Regions from separate parts of the Streptomyces sp. NPDC046261 genome, predicted to be linked through region 3. Evidence: riboswitches for the same ligand, from Rfam matches in the RefSeq annotation. Region 3 holds a riboswitch; each other region holds the start of a gene.
The links. A riboswitch is a leader RNA that binds a small molecule or an ion and turns the genes downstream of it on or off. The one in region 3 is predicted to bind cobalamin.

Region 1 (6,868 bases), on a different contig from region 3:
GAGCAGGACGAGTCCGATACCGGCGAGCATGCCCTGGACGACGGCCACCGAGATCGCCCGGAACCAGCGCCCGAACTTCAGCGCCCCCAGGGCCAGTTGGAGCAGGCCGGTGACGAGGACGATGGCGCCGAGAGCACCCAGGCCGAACTCCCGGACGGCTTCGAAGACGAGCACGGTCAGTCCGGCCGCCGGGCCGCTGACCTGCATGGTGCTGCCGGGCATGGCCCCGACGACGAGGCCGCCGACTATTCCGGTGATCAGTCCGAGCTCGGCGGGCACGCCGGAGGCGACGGCCACGCCGACGCACAGCGGCAGGGCCACCAGGAAGACGACAAGTGACGCGAGGACGTCGCGCCGGAGAGCGGGTGGGTCTTTGAGGCTGGAGAGCATGGGTGAGGGTTCCTTGATTCAAGGGTGGTGCACGGCGGAGTGCTTCGGACGGAGTGGCTGCGCGCTACAGCGGGCCGAATGCGCGGTCGCCGCCGGGCCGGTGCGCCCTGATCGCACCGGTATGCACTTCGTAGTACCAGGCGTGGAGGGACAGCAGCCCCTCCTCGATGCGTTCGCGTACGCACGGGTAGGCGCGCAGCTTCTCGAGCTGGTCCACCGCGTGGTGTTGCACCGCGTCCGCCACGTCGGCGGGAACGGTGGAGGGGTCCTTCGCCCGCGAGGCCCGCACGGCTCGCGGTACCGCCCGCTCCAGCCAGCCCCGCACGGCGGGGGCCGACGAGAGGTCGTCGTCGCGCACGATGGCGCTCACGGCGCCGCAGTGCGAGTGCCCGCAGACGATGATGTCGCGGACGTTGAGCACGCGCACCGCGTACTCGATCGTCGCCATCTCGCCGGCGGGGTGGTCGTTGTGGTACTCGGGCACGATGTTGCCCGCCGTGCGCAGCTCGAAGAGCTCGCCGGGGCGTGCGCCCGTGATGAGGGACGGTACGACGCGCGAGTCGGAACACGTGATGAACAGGACCTCGGGGGACTGTCCGGCCTCCAGGGGACGGAAGGTCTCCGCGTTCTCGGCCACGTGGCTCGCGAACGATCGGGCGTTGTCAATGAGCGACTTCATGTTGGCCTGCCTCCTGCACCCCTTGTTCAGCGGGGGCGGTGTGGTCGGGTCGGGTCATGTCAGGTCGGATCGGCATTGCCGGTGTCTCGGGCGCCACTGCAGCGGGGCGCCAACGGCAGCCGTGATCGTTGTCCGATTATGCACGGCTGCCGCTACGGATACTTTACCCACACATTACCTGTTGATGACAGACTTTATTTTCCCCAAACAGAGGGCATAGACGGGCACTTGACGTGTCAGTGACGACCCAACCCCCAAGCTGCGGCGATGACATGGCCCACAGTGACCGCTTCCGGGGCCGGTCAGAGCGGGGGTCCGGGCCCGCTGTACAGCCGTCATGAAGTAAAGAGCTGGCGGAAGGTGACATTCAGCCACGGGGCGATCACCCGGCCCGGCCGAGCGGGCCACCCGCGGCGCCCACGGCGCCCACGGCCGTACCGCCACCTTGACCGTCCAGAGCAGCCGGCAGGTGAACAGAAGCTGAAGTTCCCGCTCCGGCGCGCCGACGACACCCACCGTCCAACTCACCTGTCCCACCAGGCCATTTGGGCTGCTCAGCGCCACACCCCGCCCTTGACACCCCTATTGGTACAGTCCAATATCCCGACTGTCCGGGCAACAGGGCACGGACGTGCGCGTACCGGACGGCATCGTGCCGTATCAGCCGGAGGGGGACTTCCCATGCACCTCACGCACCTGACCCACGCGGTGCTGCAGCCGGGATTCGAGGGCACGACCGCCCCCGACTGGGTCCGCCGCCGGATCGCCGAGGAGGGCCTCGCCTCCGTCGTCCTGTTCGGGCGCAACATCTCCACGCCCGAACAGGTCGCCGCGCTCACCGCCGCGCTCCGCGCCGAGAATCCGGACCTGATCATCGCCATAGACGAGGAGGCCGGCGACGTCACCCGCCTGGAGGCCTGGACCGGAGCCTCGCGCCCGGGGAACCTCGCCCTCGGCGCGGTCGACGACACCGCCCTCACCGAGGAGGTCGCCCGGGACATCGGCCGTGAGCTGCACGCGGCCGGCGTCACCCTCGACTACGCGCCCAGCGCCGACGTCAACTCCAACCCCCGCAATCCGGTCATCGGGGTGCGGTCCTTCGGCTCCCGCACCGCCCTCGTGGCCCGGCACACGGCGGCCTGGGTGCGCGGGCTGCAGTCGGCGGGGGTCGCCGCCTGCGCCAAGCACTTCCCCGGCCACGGCGACACGGCCGTCGACTCCCACCACGACCTGCCCACCGTCACCGCCTCCGCCGCCGCGATCGAGGGGACCGCCCTGCCGCCCTTCGTCGCCGCGATCGAGGCGGGAGTCCGCGTGGTGATGACCGGTCACCTCCTGGTCCCCGCGCTCGACCCCGACCTCCCGGCCACGCTCAGCCGGCGCGTCCTGGTCGACCTGCTGCGCACCCGGCTGGGCTTCGACGGACTGGTCGTCACCGACGGCATCGAGATGCGCGCCGTGACCTCCCGCTACGGCATCGACGGCGCGACCGTACGGGCCGTTGCGGGCGGCGCGGACGCGGTGTGCGTCGGCGGCGAGAGCGCGACCGAGGCGACGACCGAGCGGCTGACGGCCGCACTGGTCGCGGCCGTTCACGACGGCACCCTGCCGGAGCGGCGGCTGGCCGAGGCGGCGGGCCGGGTCGCGGAGTTCGCCGCCTGGTCCGGGGAGCGGTTCCGGGCCGCCCGCGCGGCCGGCGACGGCGCCCGCTCCGACGTCGGGCTGCGCGCCGCCCGGCGCGCCCTGCGCGTCACCGGCGCGGCGGGCGCCGCGCTGCCCCTGGGCGCCGACCCGCACGTCGTCGAGCTCGCCCCCACCTCCACCCTCGCCATCGACCGGCAGACCCCCTGGGGGCTGGCCGCGCCCCTGCGCGAGCTGCGACCCGCCACCACGTCCGTGCGGCTGACCCAGCCCGAACTGACCGGTGACGAAGCCGCTTTGGAGCGCGCCGCGCTCGTCCCCGCCGTCGGCCGCCCGCTGGTCGTCGTGGTCCGCGACGCGGCCCGGCACTCCTGGATGGCCGCCGCCCTCGGCCGCCTCCTGCGCCGGCGGCCCGACGCGGTCGTCGTCGAGATGGGCGTGCCCGGCGCCGGCGCCCCGGGCGCCCCGCACCTGGCGACCCACGGGGCCACCCGCGTATCGGGCCTGGCGGCGGCCGAGTTCCTCACCGGCACAAGCGGAACGTACGCCTTCTGACGTTGTCGTTCCGATATGCGGATAGGGGGTGACGTCCGGAGGCGCCCTCCCCTAGATTTCCTGCGCATTACGCAAGTGATCGCTCAGGGGACGGAGTCACGTATGTCGGAACCACCCGCGCAACCACCCGGGAGCGGCCGCGAACCGGTCGTCACCATGCCACTGGTCATCGCCGGCGTATGCCTGGCCCTGCCTTTCGCGGCGATGCTCTGGGTCGACTCCTACTCCCGGCTCACCCCGTCCTTCATCGGGATTCCCTTCTTCTACTGGTACCAGATGCTGTGGGTCGTCCTCTCGACGCTGCTCACCGTCGTCGCCTACGTCATCGTCCGCCGTCACGAGCGGCGGGCGCGGGCGCGCGCGGGAGGTGAGCCGCGATGAAGGACGGCGTGAACGGTGTCGCGCTCACCGTCTTCATCATCTTCTTCCTCGCCGTCACGGTGATGGGCTTTCTGGCCTCGAAGTGGCGGCGCGCGGAGAACGCGAACAATCTCGACGAGTGGGGGCTGGGCGGCCGCTCCTTCGGCACCTGGGTCACCTGGTTCCTGCTCGGCGGCGACCTCTATACCGCGTATACGTTCGTGGCCGTCCCGGCCGCCATTTACGCGGGCGGCGCGGCGGGCTTCTTCGCGGTGCCGTACACCATTCTCTGTTACCCCCTGGTGTTCACCTTCCTGCCCCGCCTCTGGTCGGTCGCGCACAAGCACGGCTATGTGACCTCCTCGGACTTCGTCCGGGGCCGGTTCGGCTCCAAGGGCCTCTCGCTGGCCCTGGCGCTGACCGGGATCCTCGCCACCATGCCGTACATCGCGCTGCAATTGGTGGGTATCCAGGCGGTTCTGGACGTCATGGGCGTCGGCGGCGGAGAGGACACCAACTGGTTCGTGAAGGACCTGCCACTGCTGATCGCCTTCGGTGTGCTCGCGGCCTACACCTATTCCTCGGGACTGCGCGCGCCCGCGCTGATCGCCTTCGTCAAGGACACCCTGATCTACATCGTGATCATCGTGGCGATCATCTACATCCCGTTGCGGCTCGGCGGCTTCGGGGACATCTTCGCCAAGGCCGGCGAGGCGTTCGCGGCCGAAAACCCGGCCACCGGCAAGCCGCGCGGTTCACTGGTCACCGGAGCGCAGGCGCAGTGGGCGTACGCGACGCTCGCGCTGGGCTCGGCGATGGCGCTGTTCCTGTATCCCCACTCGGTGACCGCGGTGCTTTCCAGCAAGGGCCGCAATGTCATCCGCCGCAACACCACCATCCTTCCCCTTTACTCCCTGATGCTGGGCCTGCTCGCCATGCTCGGCTTCATGGCCATCGCCGCCGGGGTGAAGGTGAAGAACGGACAGCTGGCGATCCCGCAGCTTTTCGAGGACATGTTCCCCGACTGGTTCACGGGTGTGGCCTTCGCGGCCATCGGCATCGGCGCGCTCGTTCCGGCGGCCATCATGTCGATCGCGGCGGCAAATCTGTTCACCCGCAACATCTACAAGGACTTCATCAAGCCGGACGCTTCGCCCGAACACGAGGCAAAGGTCTCCAAGCTGGCCTCCCTGCTGGTGAAGGTCGGCGCCCTCGTCTTCGTCCTGACCATGGACAAAACGGTCGCCATCAACTTCCAGCTGCTGGGCGGCATCTGGATCCTGCAGACCGTCCCGGCCCTGGTCGGCGGACTCTTCACCCGCTGGTGCCACCGCTGGGCGCTGCTCGCGGGGTGGGCGGCCGGCATGCTCTACGGGACCTGGCGGGCGTACGAGACGCCGAGCGCCACCCAGGACCACTTCGGGAACACCAACCTGATCCCGCTCATCGGCGAGAAGGGCTACATCGGCCTCACCGCCTTCGTCATCAATGTGATCGTCGTCATCGTGGCGACATTCGCCCTCAGGGCGCTGAAGGCGCCCGACGGCGTCGACCAGACCCGGCCGTCGGACTACACCGCCGACGCCGGCGACCCGGGCGTCCGTACGGACCTCCCCCCGGCCACCGTGGGAGCCCCCGGCGGGCACTGACCCGGGCCCACCCCCAGAGGGCCGTCACACCCCCGCCCAGGGGGCGTGACGGCCCTCCTCGCTTGCCCTGCCAGGACCGCCCGTTAGCACATTCCGCAACCGCTTCATGACGGGACGACACAACATGTGGGGGCGCGTACGAGGCCCGGCACTAGATGTATGCTCGTCCTCGCTGTCGTCGCAGGGGAATCCGGTGGAAATCCGGAACTGTCCCGCAACGGTGTATGTGTGCGCATATACCCAGCGCACCCGAAGTCCGAGGACCTGCCGACAGCGCGTCCACCACCGAGCCTGCCCTGGGCTCGGCTATGGGCGTTGAATTCGTCCGGGCCCCGCGGGTTGGGCCGACGGACGCCTACGAGGCATGCCCTGGTGCAAGCGGCATGCCCGTACGCGACCGTCGCGCGCTCCCGCCCGGCCCACCCAGCCGAGCGAGGGAGAGCCACACGTGACCATCGCGCCCGCAGATCCGGTCTCAGCGAACGCGGAAGCCGGCGGCCCCGGGACCGCGCTGCTGCGCACCCTGACCGATCTCACCGCCGATCTGCCCGCCACCGACCCGGGCAAGGTCGCCGCCGCCGCGCTGCGCGGCCGGCACCCCGGTTCGGACGAGGCCGAGCTGCGCTCCCTCGCCACCGAGGCCGCCGCCGGTCTCATCGCCGAGGAGCCCGAGTACTCCAAGCTCGCCGCCCGGCTGCTCACCCGTGCCATCGCCGACGAGGCGGCCGGCCAGGGTGCGACGTCCTTCTCCGCCTCGGTCGCCGTGGGCCACCGCGAGGGCCTGATCGCGGACGAGACCGCCGCCTTCGTGGCCACCCACGCCGAGCGCCTGGACGCGCTGGTGGACCAGGCGCTGGCCGACGGCGCCGACGACCGCTTCGGCTACTTCGGCCTGCGCACCCTGCACAGCCGCTACCTGCTGCGCCACCCGATCACCCGCGACGTGATCGAGACCCCGCAGCACTTCCTGCTGCGCGTGGCCTGCGGCCTGGCCGAGGACCACTCCGTGCGGGCCCTGGAGGACGTGGCCGAGCTCTACTCGCTCACCAGCACGCTCTCCTACCTGCCGTCCTCCCCCACGCTCTTCAACTCCGGCACCCGCCACCCGCAGATGTCGTCCTGCTACCTGCTGGACTCGCCGCTGGACGAGCTGGACTCGATCTACGACCGCTACCACCAGGTGGCGCGCCTGTCGAAGCACGCGGGCGGCATCGGCCTGTCCTACTCGCGCATCCGCTCGCGCGGCTCGCTGATCCGCGGCACCAACGGCCACTCCAACGGCATCGTGCCGTTCCTGCGCACCCTCGACGCCTCCGTCGCGGCGGTCAACCAGGGCGGCCGGCGCAAGGGCGCGGCCTGCGTCTACCTGGAGACCTGGCACGCGGACATCGAGGAGTTCCTGGAGCTGCGCGACAACACCGGTGAGGAGGCCCGCCGGACGCACAACCTCAACATCGCGCACTGGATCCCGGACGAGTTCATGCGCCGCGTCGAGGCGGACGCCGACTGGTCGCTGTTCTCCCCGGCCGACACGCCCGACCTGGTCGACCTCTACGGCGACGAGTTCGACGCCGCGTACCGCCGGTACGAGGCC
Region 2 (6,868 bases), on a different contig from region 3:
GGCGCACTACCCGCGCGGCAGCGCCGTGCGCCGTGCCGCCGAGGAGTTCAACGAGGTGTACGCACAGCTCCTGTGCGTCCTCGAAGACGCCTTCACCGGCGCCCCGCCCCTGATCGGGGCCGCGGCGCCGGTGATGCTCCGGCTGCGGGAACTCGCCGAACGGCTCTACCGCAATCCCCACCCGGACCCCGCGAAATGCGCGCGGGGCCTGTACGCGAGCCCGACCTACGAGGTCACAGACCGGCACTTCGAGCGGGCGCGGACAGCCTCGGCGCGGTAGCGGGCGGCGGAGCCACGGTCCTCGGCGGTGCCGCGGTCCTCGGGGGCGGGGCGAGGGTGCGTTGCGCCGGGGGAGCCGCGGTCCTCGGGGGCGGGGCGAGGGTGCGTTCGACCGGCGGTGCCGCCGTCTTCGGCGGTGGGGCGAGGGTGCGTTGCGCCGGAGGAGTCGCCGGCTTCGTGGGCCGGGACGCCGCCGTCGTGCGGACGGGCGGGGGCGCGGAGGCCGTCCGCGGAGGAGCCGCCGAGGCCGTGCGCGGAGGGGCCGCGGAGGCCGTGCGCGGGGGCTGGGTGACCGGCGGGGCCGAGCGGGTGGGCCGGGGCGGCTTGCTCGTGACGGGCGGCGGCACCATGGGCGAGCCCGTCCTGGGCGGCGCCGTCCGCGACGGGGTGGGAAGCGTACCGGTCGGCGGCCTGGACGTGGTGGTTCCGCCGCCGGACGGCGGACGGGAGCCGGAGGGGGAGCCCCCGGAGGGGCCGTCGGACGGAGCCCCGGAGGGGCTTCCCGAACCGCTCCCGGAGCCCGTGCCGGAGCGGGATGGCGTGGCGGCGGGCGGCGGCGGCACGGGGAAGGTCGTGGAGTCGTCCGCGCCGTCGCTGCCCACCGGACGGTCGAAGCCCTTGTCGGGCTGGTAGGCGTCGACGAGCGGCAGGGTCTTCATCGGCCCCTCCTCCAGGGGCCTGGGGGCGATGACGGTGACCTGCGAGTTCTGGAAGCTCTCCCAGTGCTGCCCGGTGTATGTGGACGCCATGCGGTCGATGTTGCTCTCGGGCTGCAGCAGCGGGTTGCCGCAATTGCACTTGACCGCCGGATTGCGGTACGCGTCGAAGAGCATCGCGGTGCCCACCTGGACGACGGACAGATACGAGACCGTCTTGCCGTCCCCCTGGTAGTTGTGGTTCCTGACCAGGGTGTCCACGAGCACATGGCCCTCGCTCAGGCCCCTGACGTGCTCCTCGATCTTCTCGAAGGGGATCTTCCGGACCTTGGCCCAGGCCGCTCCCTTGACGCGGTCGCGCAGGAGCTCGCTGATCAGCTTGTTCTTGTCGCAGCGGGTCTTGCCGGGGACGCCGCCGATGACGCCCCGGGCGCCGGCCGCCTGGTCACCGCCGCGGGGCAGGGCCTTGACGCCCTGCAGATCGGTGCCCGGTGCCGGTATGAACGCACCCGGTGCGATCACCCCCGCGGCCTCCAGGGCTATCTCCGCGACCATCTTCTTCGAAGCCTTCGAACAGCCCACCGCCCCCGCGCCGCCCAGCAGCGCGCAGACGGCCAGCAGGGAGACGATCCTCATGCGTTCGCGCCTCACAGCGCACACCCCCCGATAGCCGGTCAACGAATTCCGACGTTCCAGTCCGTACGCGTTTCAGCACGAGGTCACCCAGCCGCTGCCGCAACTGGCGTACCCCGTCGGGCCGGTGCCCGGATCCGTGGTGGGTCCGGGAGTCTCCGGCTCCGATGTGCCGTCCGTCTGCTGGGGCGTGGCCACCCCGGTGGGTCCGCCGCCCGGGTTGCCGCCGCCCGGCTGCGAACCGCCGTCGTTCCGCAGGGCCATCAGGGCGGCGACCCCTCCGGCGAGCAGCACCAGCGCGACCACGACCGCCACGATCCACCCGGCCCTGCGCGGCACCGGCTCCGGGCCCGGTCCCGGCACCGGCACCGGCCCGGGGTGCGGCCGCGGACGCGACGGGTACCCGACGGACGGGGTGGACCCCTCCGGGGCCGGGGCGGGGGCGACCAGGGGCGTCGACAGGCCGCCCTGCTGCAGCCCGACCGGCACATCGACGCGCGGCGTCGGCGTGTCGGGCACCGTCAGCGGCGGTCCCGCGTTCGGGTGGCGCACCCGCTCGTCCAGGGCGGTACGGACGTACCCGGGCGGCTCCTCCGTGAGCAGGCCGCTCGCGACGCGCTCCAGGAGCTGCTCCGCCTCCGCCGAACCCATGCGGGCCTCCGGGTCCTTGCGCAGCAGCCCCTCCAGCACCGGCGTCAGCGGCCCGGCCCGCCGGGGCGGCGCGGGCTCGTCGTCGACGACGGCCCGCAGCGTGCTGAGCGCGTCACCCCGGCGGAACGGGGAGACCCCCTCCACGGCCACGTACAACAGGGTGCCCAGCGACCACAGGTCGGAGGGGATTCCCGGGCGGCGGCCCGTGGCGCGCTCCGGGGCGAGGTACTCGGCGGAGCCGACCAGATCGCCGGTGCGCGTCAGGGTGCCGGCCCCCTCGATGACGGCGATGCCGAAGTCGGTGAGCACCACCCGGCCCCCGGCCTCCAGCAGCACGTTCGCCGGCTTGACGTCACGGTGCAGCACCCCCACGGCATGGGCGGCGCGCAGCGCCTGCAGCACCTGGGCGCCGATTCTGGCGGCCTCCTTGGGCTGGAGGACGCCCTCCTGCCGGAGCACCCCGTCCAGCGACTGACCGCGCACCAGCTCCATGACGATCCAGGGGCGGCCCTCCTGCTCGACCACGTCGTGGACGGTGATCACATGAGGGTGGGCGACCCGCGCGGCGGCCCGCGCCTCCTGCTTCAGGCGCGCGTACAGCACCCGGACGTCCTCGTCGCGCATGTGCTCCGGCGCCCGGACCTCCTTGGCCGCGACCTCCCGGTCGAGCACCTCGTCCAGGGCGAGCCAGACGACGCCCATCCCGCCCTGGCCCAGCCGTTCCATGAGCCGGTACCGCCCGGCCAGCAGCGGCTTGCGCCGCGTGGTGTCCATCCCGTCCATGCCGTACGCCCCCTCCCCCTGCGTACGGCGTACCGAGCCGTGCGCATTCGGGCCACACTGGCTGGGACGTGGCTGTGGCCGAAACCGTTCCCGGCCGCGCGGGAAGGTCCGCTGATCCTTACCGGCGGGCGGTCAGCTGTTTGTCGAGCCAGCGCAGGACCTCGGGGTATTCCTCGCGCCAGGTCTGGAAGTTGTGGCCGCCCTCCTCGCGGACCAGCTGGTCGACCTTGGTCGGCGCCTTGGCCTTCCCGGCGAACTTCAGCATGGGCTCGTAGTACTTCTCCTCGCCCTTCTTGCTGGCGCCCAGGAGCAGCGACACCGGCGGCGGGGCCATGTGCTCCAGGCGCCAGATCAGGTCGGACTCGTTCTTGATCTGCTTGTTGCCCGCGTAGAGGTCACCGGTGTCGCGGTCCTGGCGCGCGAAGAGGTCGGTGGACAGCCCGGCCGCGGCGCCGTAGCGGGCCGGATTGGTCATGGCCGCCTTCAGCGCGCAGTACCCGCCGGTGGAGTTGCCCACCGCGCCCCAGCCGCCCCGGGAGTTGTCCGCGCGGTAGACGTCGTTGACGGCGATGGGCAGGTCCTGGTTGAAGAACGTCATGGCCTGGGGACCGCCCGGCACGTCCGTGCAGTTGGTGTCGCGGTCCGCCACCACCGACGGCCGGACCATCAGCACGATCGTCGGTCGGATCTCCTTGGCCACGACGGCGCGGGAGGCCGCCTGCGGGACCTTGATCTGGGTGATGAGGTTTTTGGAGACGCCGGGCTGCCCCGTGATCGCCACGATCACGGGGAACCTGTCGTTCTCGTGCCCCTTCTGGAAGTACTGCGGCGGCAGGTAGGCGAAGCCGTCCATGCTCAGCCCGCTGACGGGGCCGCGTATCTCGATCCGGTCGACCTGGCCGGCCTTCTCCTTCTGACCCAGACCGACGGACTCCTGCCCCTTGACGACGAGCGCGGGCGGCCGCTTGCCGTCCTTGCCCTCCCGCACCTCCTGCTTGCTGGAGTTGCGGCCGAGGAGCTCGTTCCAGGTGGAGTAGAAGCCGAACTCGTTGTTCGCCGCGACGAGCAGCACCGACAGGATGCCGAGCTGCGCCACCACGAGCAGACCGAGCCGGGAGAGCAGCGCCGGGAGGCCCTTCTTCGCGGCCCGCGGCCACAGCCACATCACGAGGGCGGCCAGCGCGACGGCGATGACCACCAGGAACAGCAGGAAAGTCTGTGACGTAAGGCCCACGGTTGTCGCTCCTCCTCGGAGTGGGTTCTCCGGGAGTGAAGAGGGAGTACGACCGGCCGGGGTTTCCTGCTTTGGTCATATTTGTGGCGGCATCCAAGATCGAACCTGTCCGGGCAACCCCTGTCGGCCGGCGGGCCGGTGCGTCTAGGGTGAAGGCGCAGCCGGTTCGCCCCGCCGTCCAGGCGGGCGCGTCGCAAGAGGGAACCCGGTGGAAATCCGGGACTGCCCCGCAGCGGTGAGCGGGAACGACCGCCGTCATACGCACTGGACCGCCCCAGCGGCCCGGGAAGCGACGGCCAATAGGTGCCGTGTCCTGATTCCGGACACGGCGTGCCCGCGAGTCCGAATACCTGCCGCTGCCCGCGTGCGACCGCACGCGGCGATCTCGGTGGCCTCGAGGGCGGGCCGGCGGTACGGACGGGCACGCCTGGGCGCGCTCCGCCACCATCTGCCGATCCTTCGTCCGCTCGGGCCCCCACCGGGATCCCCCCGCGACTCGCGAAGGAGAGTTCCGTGGCAACAGACCCCACCGCCCCCGCCGCCGTCCGCGCCCGGGCCACCGTCCACGGCTACCCCCGGCAGGGGCCCGGCCGTGAACTGAAGAAGGCCGTGGAGGGCTACTGGGCCGGCCGCGTCGACGCCGCCGCCCTGCACGACACCGCGGCCGCCCTGCGCCGCGACGCCTGGCGGCGCCTGGCCGACGCCGGCGTCCACGAGGTCCCCACCGGGGACTTCTCGCTCTACGACCACGTCCTGGACACCACCGTCATGATCGGCGCCGTCCCCGAGCGGTACCGCGCCGCCGTCGAGGCCGACGCCCTGGACGGCTACTTCGCCATGGCCCGCGGCACCCAGCAGCTGCCGCCGCTGGAGATGACGAAGTGGTTCGACACCAACTACCACTACCTCGTGCCCGAACTGGGCCCTGACACCGCCTTCACCGCCGACTCCAGCAAGCAGACAGGCGAGTTGAGGCAGGCCCTCGCCCTGGGGCACACGGCCCGGCCCGTGCTCGTCGGCCCCCTCACCTATCTGCTGCTGGCCAAACCCGCGCCCGGCGCACCGCCCGGCTTCCAGCCCCTCACCCTCCTCGACCGGCTGCTGCCCGTGTACGCCGAGGTCCTCTCCGACCTGCGAGCCGCCGGCGCCACCTGGGTCCAGCTCGACGAGCCCGCCCTGGTGCAGGACCAGCCCCCGGCCGTACTGAACGCCGCCGCCCGCGCCTACCGGGAGCTGGGCGCGCTCACCGACCGGCCCAAGCTGCTGGCCGCCACCTACTTCGACCGCCTGGGCGACGCCCTGCCCGTCCTCGCGAAGTCCCCCGTCGAGGGCCTGGCCCTGGACTTCACCGGGCGCGCCGCCGCCAACCTCGACGCCCTCGCCGCCGCCGGCGGCCTGCCCGGCAAGCGCCTGATCGCGGGCGTCATCGACGGCCGCAACGTATGGATCAACGACCTCGAGCGGTCCCTGTCCACCCTCGCCACCCTCCTCGGCCTCGCCGACCGGGTGGACGTCGCCCCCTCCTGCTCCCTGCTGCACGTCCCCCTCGACGCCACCGCCGAGCGCGACGTCGACCCGCAGGTCGCCCGCTGGCTCGCCTTCGCCCGGCAGAAGGCCGAGGAGACCGTCACCCTCGCCCGCGGCCTGAACGAGGGCATCGACACCATCGCCCCGCAGCTCGCCGCCAACCGCTCCGCCCGGGCCTCCCGCGCCGCCTCCGCCCTCACCCGCGACCCGGCCGTACGGGCCCGCGCGGAGGCCGTCACCGCCGCGGACGCCCGCCGCCCTCAGCCGTACCCCGAGCGCGCCGTCGCCCAGCAGGCCCGGCTCGGCCTGCCGCTGCTGCCCACCACGACCATCGGATCCTTCCCCCAGACCCGCGAACTGCGCACCGCCCGCGCCGACCTGCGCGCCGGGCGTATCGACGCCGCCGCCTACGACGAGCGCGTCGCGACCGAGATCCGCGAGGTCCTGGCCTTCCAGGACAAGGCCGGGCTCGACGTCCTCGTCCACGGCGAGCCCGAACGCAACGACATGGTGCAGTACTTCGCCGAGCGGCTGACCGGCTACCTGGCCACCCAGCACGGCTGGGTGCAGTCCTACGGCACCCGCTACGTCCGCCCGCCGATCCTCGCCGGCGACATCTCCCGCCCCGAGCCGATGACCGTGGCCTGGACGACCTACGCCCAGTCCCACACCCGGCGTCCCGTCAAGGGGATGCTCACCGGTCCCGTCACCATGCTCGCCTGGTCCTTCGTCCGCGACGACCAGCCGCTCGCCGTCACCGCCCGCCAGGTCGCCCTCGCCCTGCGGGACGAGGTCGGCGACCTCGAGGCCGCGGGCACGGCCGTCATCCAGGTTGACGAGCCCGCGCTGCGCGAGACGCTGCCGCTGCGCACGGCCGACCGGGCGGAGTACCTGGCGTGGGCCACCGAGGCGTTCCGGCTCACCACGGCCGGGGTCCGGGCGGACACCCAGATCCACACCCACATGTGCTACGCGGAGTTCGGCGACATCATGGCCGCCATCGAGGACCTGGACGCCGACGTCATCAGCCTGGAGGCCGCCCGCTCCCGCATGCAGGTCGCCGGTGAACTGGCCGCGGCCGGCTACGCGCACGCCGTCGGTCCGG
Region 3 (6,868 bases):
CCGGGGGCGTCGAACGGATTGCGCCGGCGCCGGTGCGGCAGCGACAGCAGCGCCGCCTGCCGTACGTCCGCGGTGCTCACCTCCGTGCGCCCCGCCCAGGCGGCCAGCGCCGTCGCCGTGCGCGCGGTGACGATGTCCGCGCGCATGCCGTCCACCTCGAAGCCGGCGCACACCGCCGCGATCCGGCGCAGCGCGCCGTCCCCGAGCCGGACGCCGGGCAGCAGCGCGCGGGCGGCGGCGATGCGCTCGCGCAGCGCGTCCTCCTCCGCCGCCCACTTGGCGGCGAAGGCGGCGGGGTCCTCGTCGTAGGCGAGCCGGCGGCGTACGACCTCGACCCGCTCCTCGGTCTCCCGCGAGGCCGCGACCTCGACGGTGAGCCCGAACCGGTCCAGCAGCTGCGGGCGCAGCTCGCCCTCTTCGGGGTTCATGGTGCCGACGAGGAGGAAGCGGGAGGCGTGGCGGACGGAGACGCCTTCGCGCTCGACGTAGGAGGCGCCCATCGCTGCCGCGTCGAGCAAGAGGTCCACCAGGTGGTCGTGGAGGAGGTTGACCTCGTCGACGTACAGCACGCCTCGGTGCGCGTCGGCCAGAAGGCCGGGCTCGAAGGCCTTCACGCCCTCGGACAGGGCCCGCTCGATGTCGAGAGCGCCGACGAGTCGGTCCTCCGAGGCTCCGACGGGCAGTTCGACCATCCGCGCGGGCCGGGTGTCGCTCAAGGCATCGGCCCCGTGCGGCCCGTCCGGACACGCCGGGTCCGGCGACGTCGGGTCACAGGAGAACCTGCAGCCGTCGATGACGGCGACCGGCGGCATCAGCGTCGCGACACCGCGAACTGCCGTCGACTTGGCCGTGCCCTTCTCGCCGCGTACGAGCACACCGCCCACAGCTGGGGAGACCGCATTCAGCAGGAGAGCCAGGCGCAGATCCTCCATGCCGACGATCGCAGTGAAGGGATAGGTGGTGTTCATGCGCTGGTCACTCCTTCGAGGGGTTCTCGCCGAATGCGTCGGCCGTTGCCGCAGTTGAGGGTCATGCTTGCCTTCTGCTCCCCGCACCGGCGGGGTTGGTCCGCTCTTCGGCGATCACTTCGTTGAAGCCCTGCTGTGCTCCCCGCTCGTGCGGGGATTCCCCTACTCACGGCGCCCCCGGCGGTATGAACGGGTAACCGTTCGGCACGGGCACCCCGTCCTCGATCAGGCGCAGCAGCGCGTCCGTGTCCGCGTGGTCCTCGATCAGGTCGCCCAGGCGGTCCAGCTGTTCCTCGCGCAGCTCGGCGAACGACGTGTCCGGCGCCGGGACGAACGCCCGCCCGGCCGCCTTCGCCACCCGCCGCAGGAACGCGCGCCGGAAGCCGTCGCTCTCCAGCGAGCCGTGCCAGTGCGTGCCCCACACGGCACCCACGCGGCAGCCGTCCAGGAACGGCTCGTCGCCGCCCAGGACGTCGGCGACGCCGTGGTGGATCTCGTAGCCCTCCACCCGCTCGCCCAAAGCCTCGCCGACCGGTCTGGCCAGGGTCTTGTCCACCGCGAACCGCACGCGTACCGGCAGCAGGCCCAGGCCCTCGACCGAGCCGGCCCGTGACTCCACCTCGTCGTCGATGCGCTCGCCCAGTATCTGGAAGCCGCCGCAGACGCCCAGCACCGGGCGGCCCTCGGCGGCCCTGCGCAGCAGCGCGTCCGCCAGGCCGCGCTCGCGCAGCCACGTCAGCGCCCGTACCGTCCCGCGGGTGCCCGGGACCACGACCAGGTCCGCGTCGGCGAGCTCCTCGGGGCGGTCGACGAAGCGGACGACGACGCCGGGCTCGGCGGCGAGCGCGTCGACGTCCGTGAAGTTGGACATCAGCGGCACCGCGCACACCGCCACGCGCAGCACGTCCGCGCCGTGCGGCGGGGCCACCACCGACTCGCGCACGGCGCCGCGCAGCGACACGCGCAGGCCGTCCTCCTCGTCGATGCCCAGGCCGTGGGCGAACGGCAGCACGCCGAACGTCCGCCGGCCCGTCAGGCCGTGGAGCATGTCCAGGCCCGGTTCCAGCAGCGTCACGTCGCCGCGGAACTTGTTGACCAGGTAGCCGGCTATCAGCTCCTGGTCCTCGCGGGAGAGCAGCGCGGTCGTGCCGAAGAAGGAGGCGAAGACCCCGCCGCGGTCGATGTCGCCGACCACCACCACCGGCAGCCGGCCCGCGCGGGCGATGCCCATGTTGACGATGTCGCTGCGGCGCAGGTTGATCTCCGCCGGGCTGCCCGCGCCCTCGCAGATCACCGCGTCGTGGGTACGCCGCAGCTCCCGCAGGCACTCGGTCACCGTGTCGAACAACTGCTCCTGCCGGCCCGCGTGGTAGCCGCGGGCGCTGAGCTCGCCGACCGGCTTGCCCATGAGCACGACCTGGCTGCTCCGGTCCCCGCCGGGCTTGAGCAGCACGGGGTTCATCAGCGCGCTCGGCTCGACGCGGGCGGCCGCCGCCTGCATGGCCTGGGCGCGCCCTATCTCCGCTCCCTCGCGCGTGACGAAGGAGTTGAGCGACATGTTCTGTGCCTTGAACGGCGCGACCTTGACGCCCTTGCGGACCAGCCAGCGGCAGATGCCGGCCGTCACGACGGACTTGCCCGCGTCCGAGGTGGTCCCGGCCACCAGCAGGCCCCCGCCCAGCGGGCGCGCGGGCCCGCTCCTGTCGGCTGTCACCGATTCCTCCTTCTGGCGAAGTGTGCGAGCAAGAGCCTGCCCACCACGGCGGTTCCCAGGGCCAGCCCCGAGACCCGGCGCGAGAGCCGCACGGCGCGTTCGATGTCCGGCACGGCCACGGGCCGGTTCTCCGCGCCCAGGACGGGGCGGTGTTCGACGCGGCCGGCGTAGGCGAGGGTGCCGCCGAGGCGGACGCCGAGCGCGCCGGCGAAGGCGGCCTCGACGGGGCCGGCGTTGGGGCTGGGGTGGCGCCCGGCGTCGCGCCGGGCCACGCGCCAGGCGCCGCGCGGGTCGGGGCCGGCGAGGACGGTGAGGGCGGCGGTGAGGCGGGCGCCGGGCCAGCCGACGACGTCGTCGAGCCGGGCGGAGGCCCAGCCGAACCGCCGGTGGCGGGGCGACTTGTGGCCGACCATGGCGTCGAGGGTGTTGACGGCGCGGAAGCCGGCCAGGCCGGGCACCCCGGCCAGGGCGCCCCACACCAGGGCGCCCACGACGGCGTCGGAGGTGTTCTCGGCGACGGATTCGACGACGGCCCGTGCGATCTGCTGCCCGTCCAGTGCCTGCGGGTCGCGCCCGCACAGGTGCGGCAGCCGTTCCCGGGCGACCTCCAGGTCGCCCGCCGCCAGGGCCCCGCCGACCGCCCGGGCCTCGCGGCCCAGCGTCGTACCGCCCAGCACGGCCCAGGTCGCGGCGGCGGTCAGCGCGATGCCGGCGGCGGGGGAGCGGCGTGCGGCACGGGACAGCGCGGCGGCGGTGGCCGCCGTGCCGCCCGCGCACAGCAGCGCGTGCAGGGTGCCGTAGCCGCGGTGGTCGCGCCACAGGCGCGCTTCGACGGCCTGCGCGGCGCGGCCGAAGGCGGCGACGGGGTGGCCGCGGCGCGGGTCGCCCACCACGAGGTCGCAGGCGAAGCCGAGCGCGGCGCCGTAGGCGAAGACGAGAGGGTCGCCGCCCGGGTGACCCCCGCTCAGGTGGTTGCCGCTCATGTGATCACTGCGCGTCGGGCGCATCGGATCAGGCCGCCGTCACACCGGGGCGGCAAGGGTGCGCAGGGGGCACAAGGGGCGCGAAGGGCAGGGGTCGGCGGCAGCCGGGCATGGCGATGTGTCCTCACTCAGGGTCCGCGCCCTGGCTCGACGTGACCGGCGACCAGAGTCTCCTGGCTCCCGGATCGGCGTCGCCCCCGGCCTTCCGGCCCGCGGACGGCGGACCGTGGCCCTCGGGTGGGGGGACACTCCCCGGTGACAGTGGCGGGACCGCGCCGGATTCGCACCGGCTTCCTCTGCTGTCGCCGTTTGGCTCCGGAAGTCCACCACGGTCCGGGAAGGGCAGTCAACCCACCCTGACCTGCGGTGAGACTGCCGGCCACGGGTGGGGCGGCGGGCGACGCGGGCAACGACGAAGCGCCGGTCCGGCGGTGCCGGACCGGCGCTTCGCGCGCACGGGTGCGTCGGGTCGCGTCAGGCGACGATCAGGTAGATGCCGTACCCCACGGCGGCCGCGCACAGCGCGAAGCAGGCGTAGGCGCCGGAGCGCGCGAGGACGGTCGGGCCGGCCGCCGGAGCGGTGGCCGTGGCCGTGGCGGACCCGGGCTTGCGGGACGTGCCCACGATGCCGAGGGTGAAGACGGCCACGAGGCCGATGGTGACCACGAGGCTGACGCCGAAGACCTGGCCGAGAGCTGCCCAGTCGATGTTCATGGTGGTTCTCCTCCGTTGCCCGGCGGTCAGCCGGCCGTCGCGGCGGCGGGGGCGGGGGTGGCGGCCGGGGCGGGGGTGGCGCCGGCCGGCGGCGGCGGGGCGACGGCCTGGAGGGCCGCGGTCACCACGCCGACGGGCTCGGCCGGGACCTGGACGCCCTGCGGCTCGTTGAGGTCGTTGACATTGTCGTGGGTGACCGGCTTGCGGCGCGAGGCCAGCCAGATCGCGCCGCAGGCGGCCACGGCCAGGACGGCGACGGTGGTGACGCCCCAGTCGCCCTGGTCGGCCAGGAGCGCGGCGCCGGCGCCGACGAGGCCGGCGGCCGGGAGGGTCAGGCCCCAGGCGGCGATCATGCGGCCGGCGGTGGACCAGCGCACCACGCCGCCCTTGCGGCCCATACCCGCGCCCATGACGGCGCCGGAGCAGACCTGGGTGGTGGAGAGCGCGAAGCCGATGTGGGAGGAGGCCAGGATGGTGACGGCGGCGCCGGTCTGGGCGGCGAAGCCCTGCGGCGGCTGGATGTCGGCCAGGCCCTTGCCCAGGGTGCGGATGATGCGCCAGCCGCCCAGGTAGGTGCCGAGCGCGATGGCGATGCCGGCGGAGGCGATGACCCACATCGGCGGGTCGGCGTCGGCGCCCAGCGCGCCACCGGAGATCAGCGCGAGGGTGATGACGCCCATGGTCTTCTGGGCGTCGTTGGTGCCGTGGGCGAGGGAGACCAGGGCGGCCGAGGCGATCTGCCCGGCGCGGTAGCCCTTGGCGCTGGCCTCGGGGTCGGTGTTGCGCGCCATGCGGTAGGTCATGCGGGTGGCCAGCACGGTCGCCAGGCCGGCCACGACCGGGGCGACGACGGCGGGGATGAGGACCTTCATGACGACGGCGTCACCGTGGACGGCGCCGGTGCCCACCGAGGCGATGGTCGCGCCGATCAGGCCGCCGAACAGCGCGTGCGAGGAGCTGGAGGGCAGGCCCGCGAGCCAGGTGAGCAGGTTCCACACGATCGCGCCGACCAGTCCGGCGAAGATGATCTCCGGCCGGATGCCTGATTCGTCGACGATGCCCTTGGAGATCGTCGCCGCCACCTCGACGGACAGGAACGCGCCGACGAGGTTGAGCACGGCCGACATGGCCACCGCGGTCTTGGGCTTGAGCGCCCCGGTGGAGATGGTGGTGGCCATGGCGTTGGCCGTGTCGTGGAAGCCGTTCGTAAAGTCGAACACCAAGGCCGTGACGATCACGATCCCGATGAGAAGCGTGATGTTTTCCATTCACCCAGGCAATCAGCTCGATGGTCAGTACGCGGCGACCGTAGGGACCCTGGGTGAACGGAAGGTGAACTGGGACGGGCTCGTCGATGACGCGAACCGGAGGCGAAGACCGATGAAGGCGTTCGAACGGGCAGGGGGCACACGGGACGACATACCGCGCGTCTGGGCCCAGGTCGTGGCCACCGCCCGCCGCACCACCGCCGAGGGGCTCGTGGTGGGCACCTCCGGCAACGTCTCGGCGCGCGCCGGCGACGTGGTCCTTGTCACTCCCACCGGCGTCCCCTACGACCGGCTGGGCCCCGGCGACGCGGTCGGCGTGGACCTCGACGGCCGCCAGGTGCTGGGCGACCTCGCCCCCACCAGCGAGCTGCCGATGCACCTGGCCGTCTACCGCGCCACCGACGCCGCCGCGATCGTGCACACCCACGCCGTGCACGCCACGGCCGTCTCCACCCTGGTCACCGAGGTGCCGCTGATCCACTACATGGCCGCCGCCCTCGGCGGACCGGTCCGCGTCGCCCCCTACGCCCTCTACGGCACCGAGGAGCTGGCCGCCCACATGCTGCGGGCCCTCGACGGCCGCACCGGCTGCCTGCTGCAGAACCACGGCACCCTCACCTACGGCGCCACCCTCGACCAGGCCTACGACCGCACCGCGCAGCTGGAGTGGATGTGCAGGGTCTGGCTCACCGCCGCCGCCGTCCCCGGCCGCACCCCCTCCCTGCTGTCCCCCGAGCGGCTCGAGGAGGCGGCCGGCAAGCTGCGGGGCTACGGGCAGCGCGGCTGAGCCCCCCGCGCCCACTGGCCACGCCCGCCGCATACGCCCACACTGGGAACGATGGTGCTGCGCACAGTGGCGGCCGCGGCCGCCACCACGCTGATCGGTGCCGGAGCGGCCGCGGTGGCGGCCGGGCGGTACGCCGGTGACGCTGCCCTGAAGGCGGACCCCGGCCGGCCGCCGCCGGGCCAGCCCCGGCTCGCCCTCCACGACGTCACCGCCACCACCGTCACCCTCGGCCGCACCCCCGCGTCCCTGCTCCCGGGCACCTACGGGCTCGCCGGACGGGGCGTGCACGCCGTCGTCGGGCCCGTCATCGCCGACGTCTCGCACCCGCACGACCGGGTGGTCCGCAGCCTGCAGCGGGTCACCCGGGGTGTTCTGCGGCCCGGTGAGCGCGTCTGGCTCACCCCGCAGGTGCACGCCGGCAACCCCCGCGACGC

Region 1: another riboswitch for cobalamin. It lies ahead of ABZ956_RS02005 (ribonucleoside-diphosphate reductase subunit alpha); the one in region 3 lies ahead of ABZ956_RS26015 (cobalamin biosynthesis protein).
Region 2: another riboswitch for cobalamin. It lies ahead of metE (5-methyltetrahydropteroyltriglutamate--homocysteine S-methyltransferase); the one in region 3 lies ahead of ABZ956_RS26015 (cobalamin biosynthesis protein).

The regions. Positions count from the first base shown of each region.
Region 1 is NZ_JBEYZU010000001.1:428,178-435,045, reverse strand. Features, by position in the region: gene ABZ956_RS02030 (SulP family inorganic anion transporter) at 1-390, opposite strand, end outside; gene ABZ956_RS02025 (carbonic anhydrase) at 455-1,069, opposite strand; gene ABZ956_RS02020 (glycoside hydrolase family 3 protein) at 1,751-3,265, shown strand; gene ABZ956_RS02015 (DUF3311 domain-containing protein) at 3,368-3,646, shown strand; gene mctP (monocarboxylate uptake permease MctP) at 3,643-5,274, shown strand; cobalamin riboswitch at 5,417-5,561, shown strand; gene ABZ956_RS02005 (ribonucleoside-diphosphate reductase subunit alpha) at 5,723-6,868, shown strand, end outside.
Region 2 is NZ_JBEYZU010000003.1:376,504-383,371, forward strand. Features, by position in the region: gene ABZ956_RS08510 (ferritin-like protein) at 1-280, shown strand, start outside; gene ABZ956_RS08515 (DUF6777 domain-containing protein) at 234-1,571, opposite strand; gene ABZ956_RS08520 (serine/threonine-protein kinase) at 1,644-3,002, opposite strand; gene ABZ956_RS08525 (alpha/beta hydrolase-fold protein) at 3,121-4,236, opposite strand; cobalamin riboswitch at 4,432-4,588, shown strand; gene metE (5-methyltetrahydropteroyltriglutamate--homocysteine S-methyltransferase) at 4,750-6,868, shown strand, end outside.
Region 3 is NZ_JBEYZU010000020.1:45,239-52,106, forward strand. Features, by position in the region: gene ABZ956_RS26005 (putative cobaltochelatase) at 1-968, opposite strand, end outside; gene ABZ956_RS26010 (cobyric acid synthase) at 1,135-2,682, opposite strand; gene ABZ956_RS26015 (cobalamin biosynthesis protein) at 2,679-3,665, opposite strand; cobalamin riboswitch at 3,832-3,963, opposite strand; gene ABZ956_RS26020 (hypothetical protein) at 4,140-4,379, opposite strand; gene ABZ956_RS26025 (inorganic phosphate transporter) at 4,406-5,647, opposite strand; gene ABZ956_RS26030 (class II aldolase/adducin family protein) at 5,760-6,434, shown strand; gene ABZ956_RS26035 (alpha/beta fold hydrolase) at 6,486-6,868, shown strand, end outside.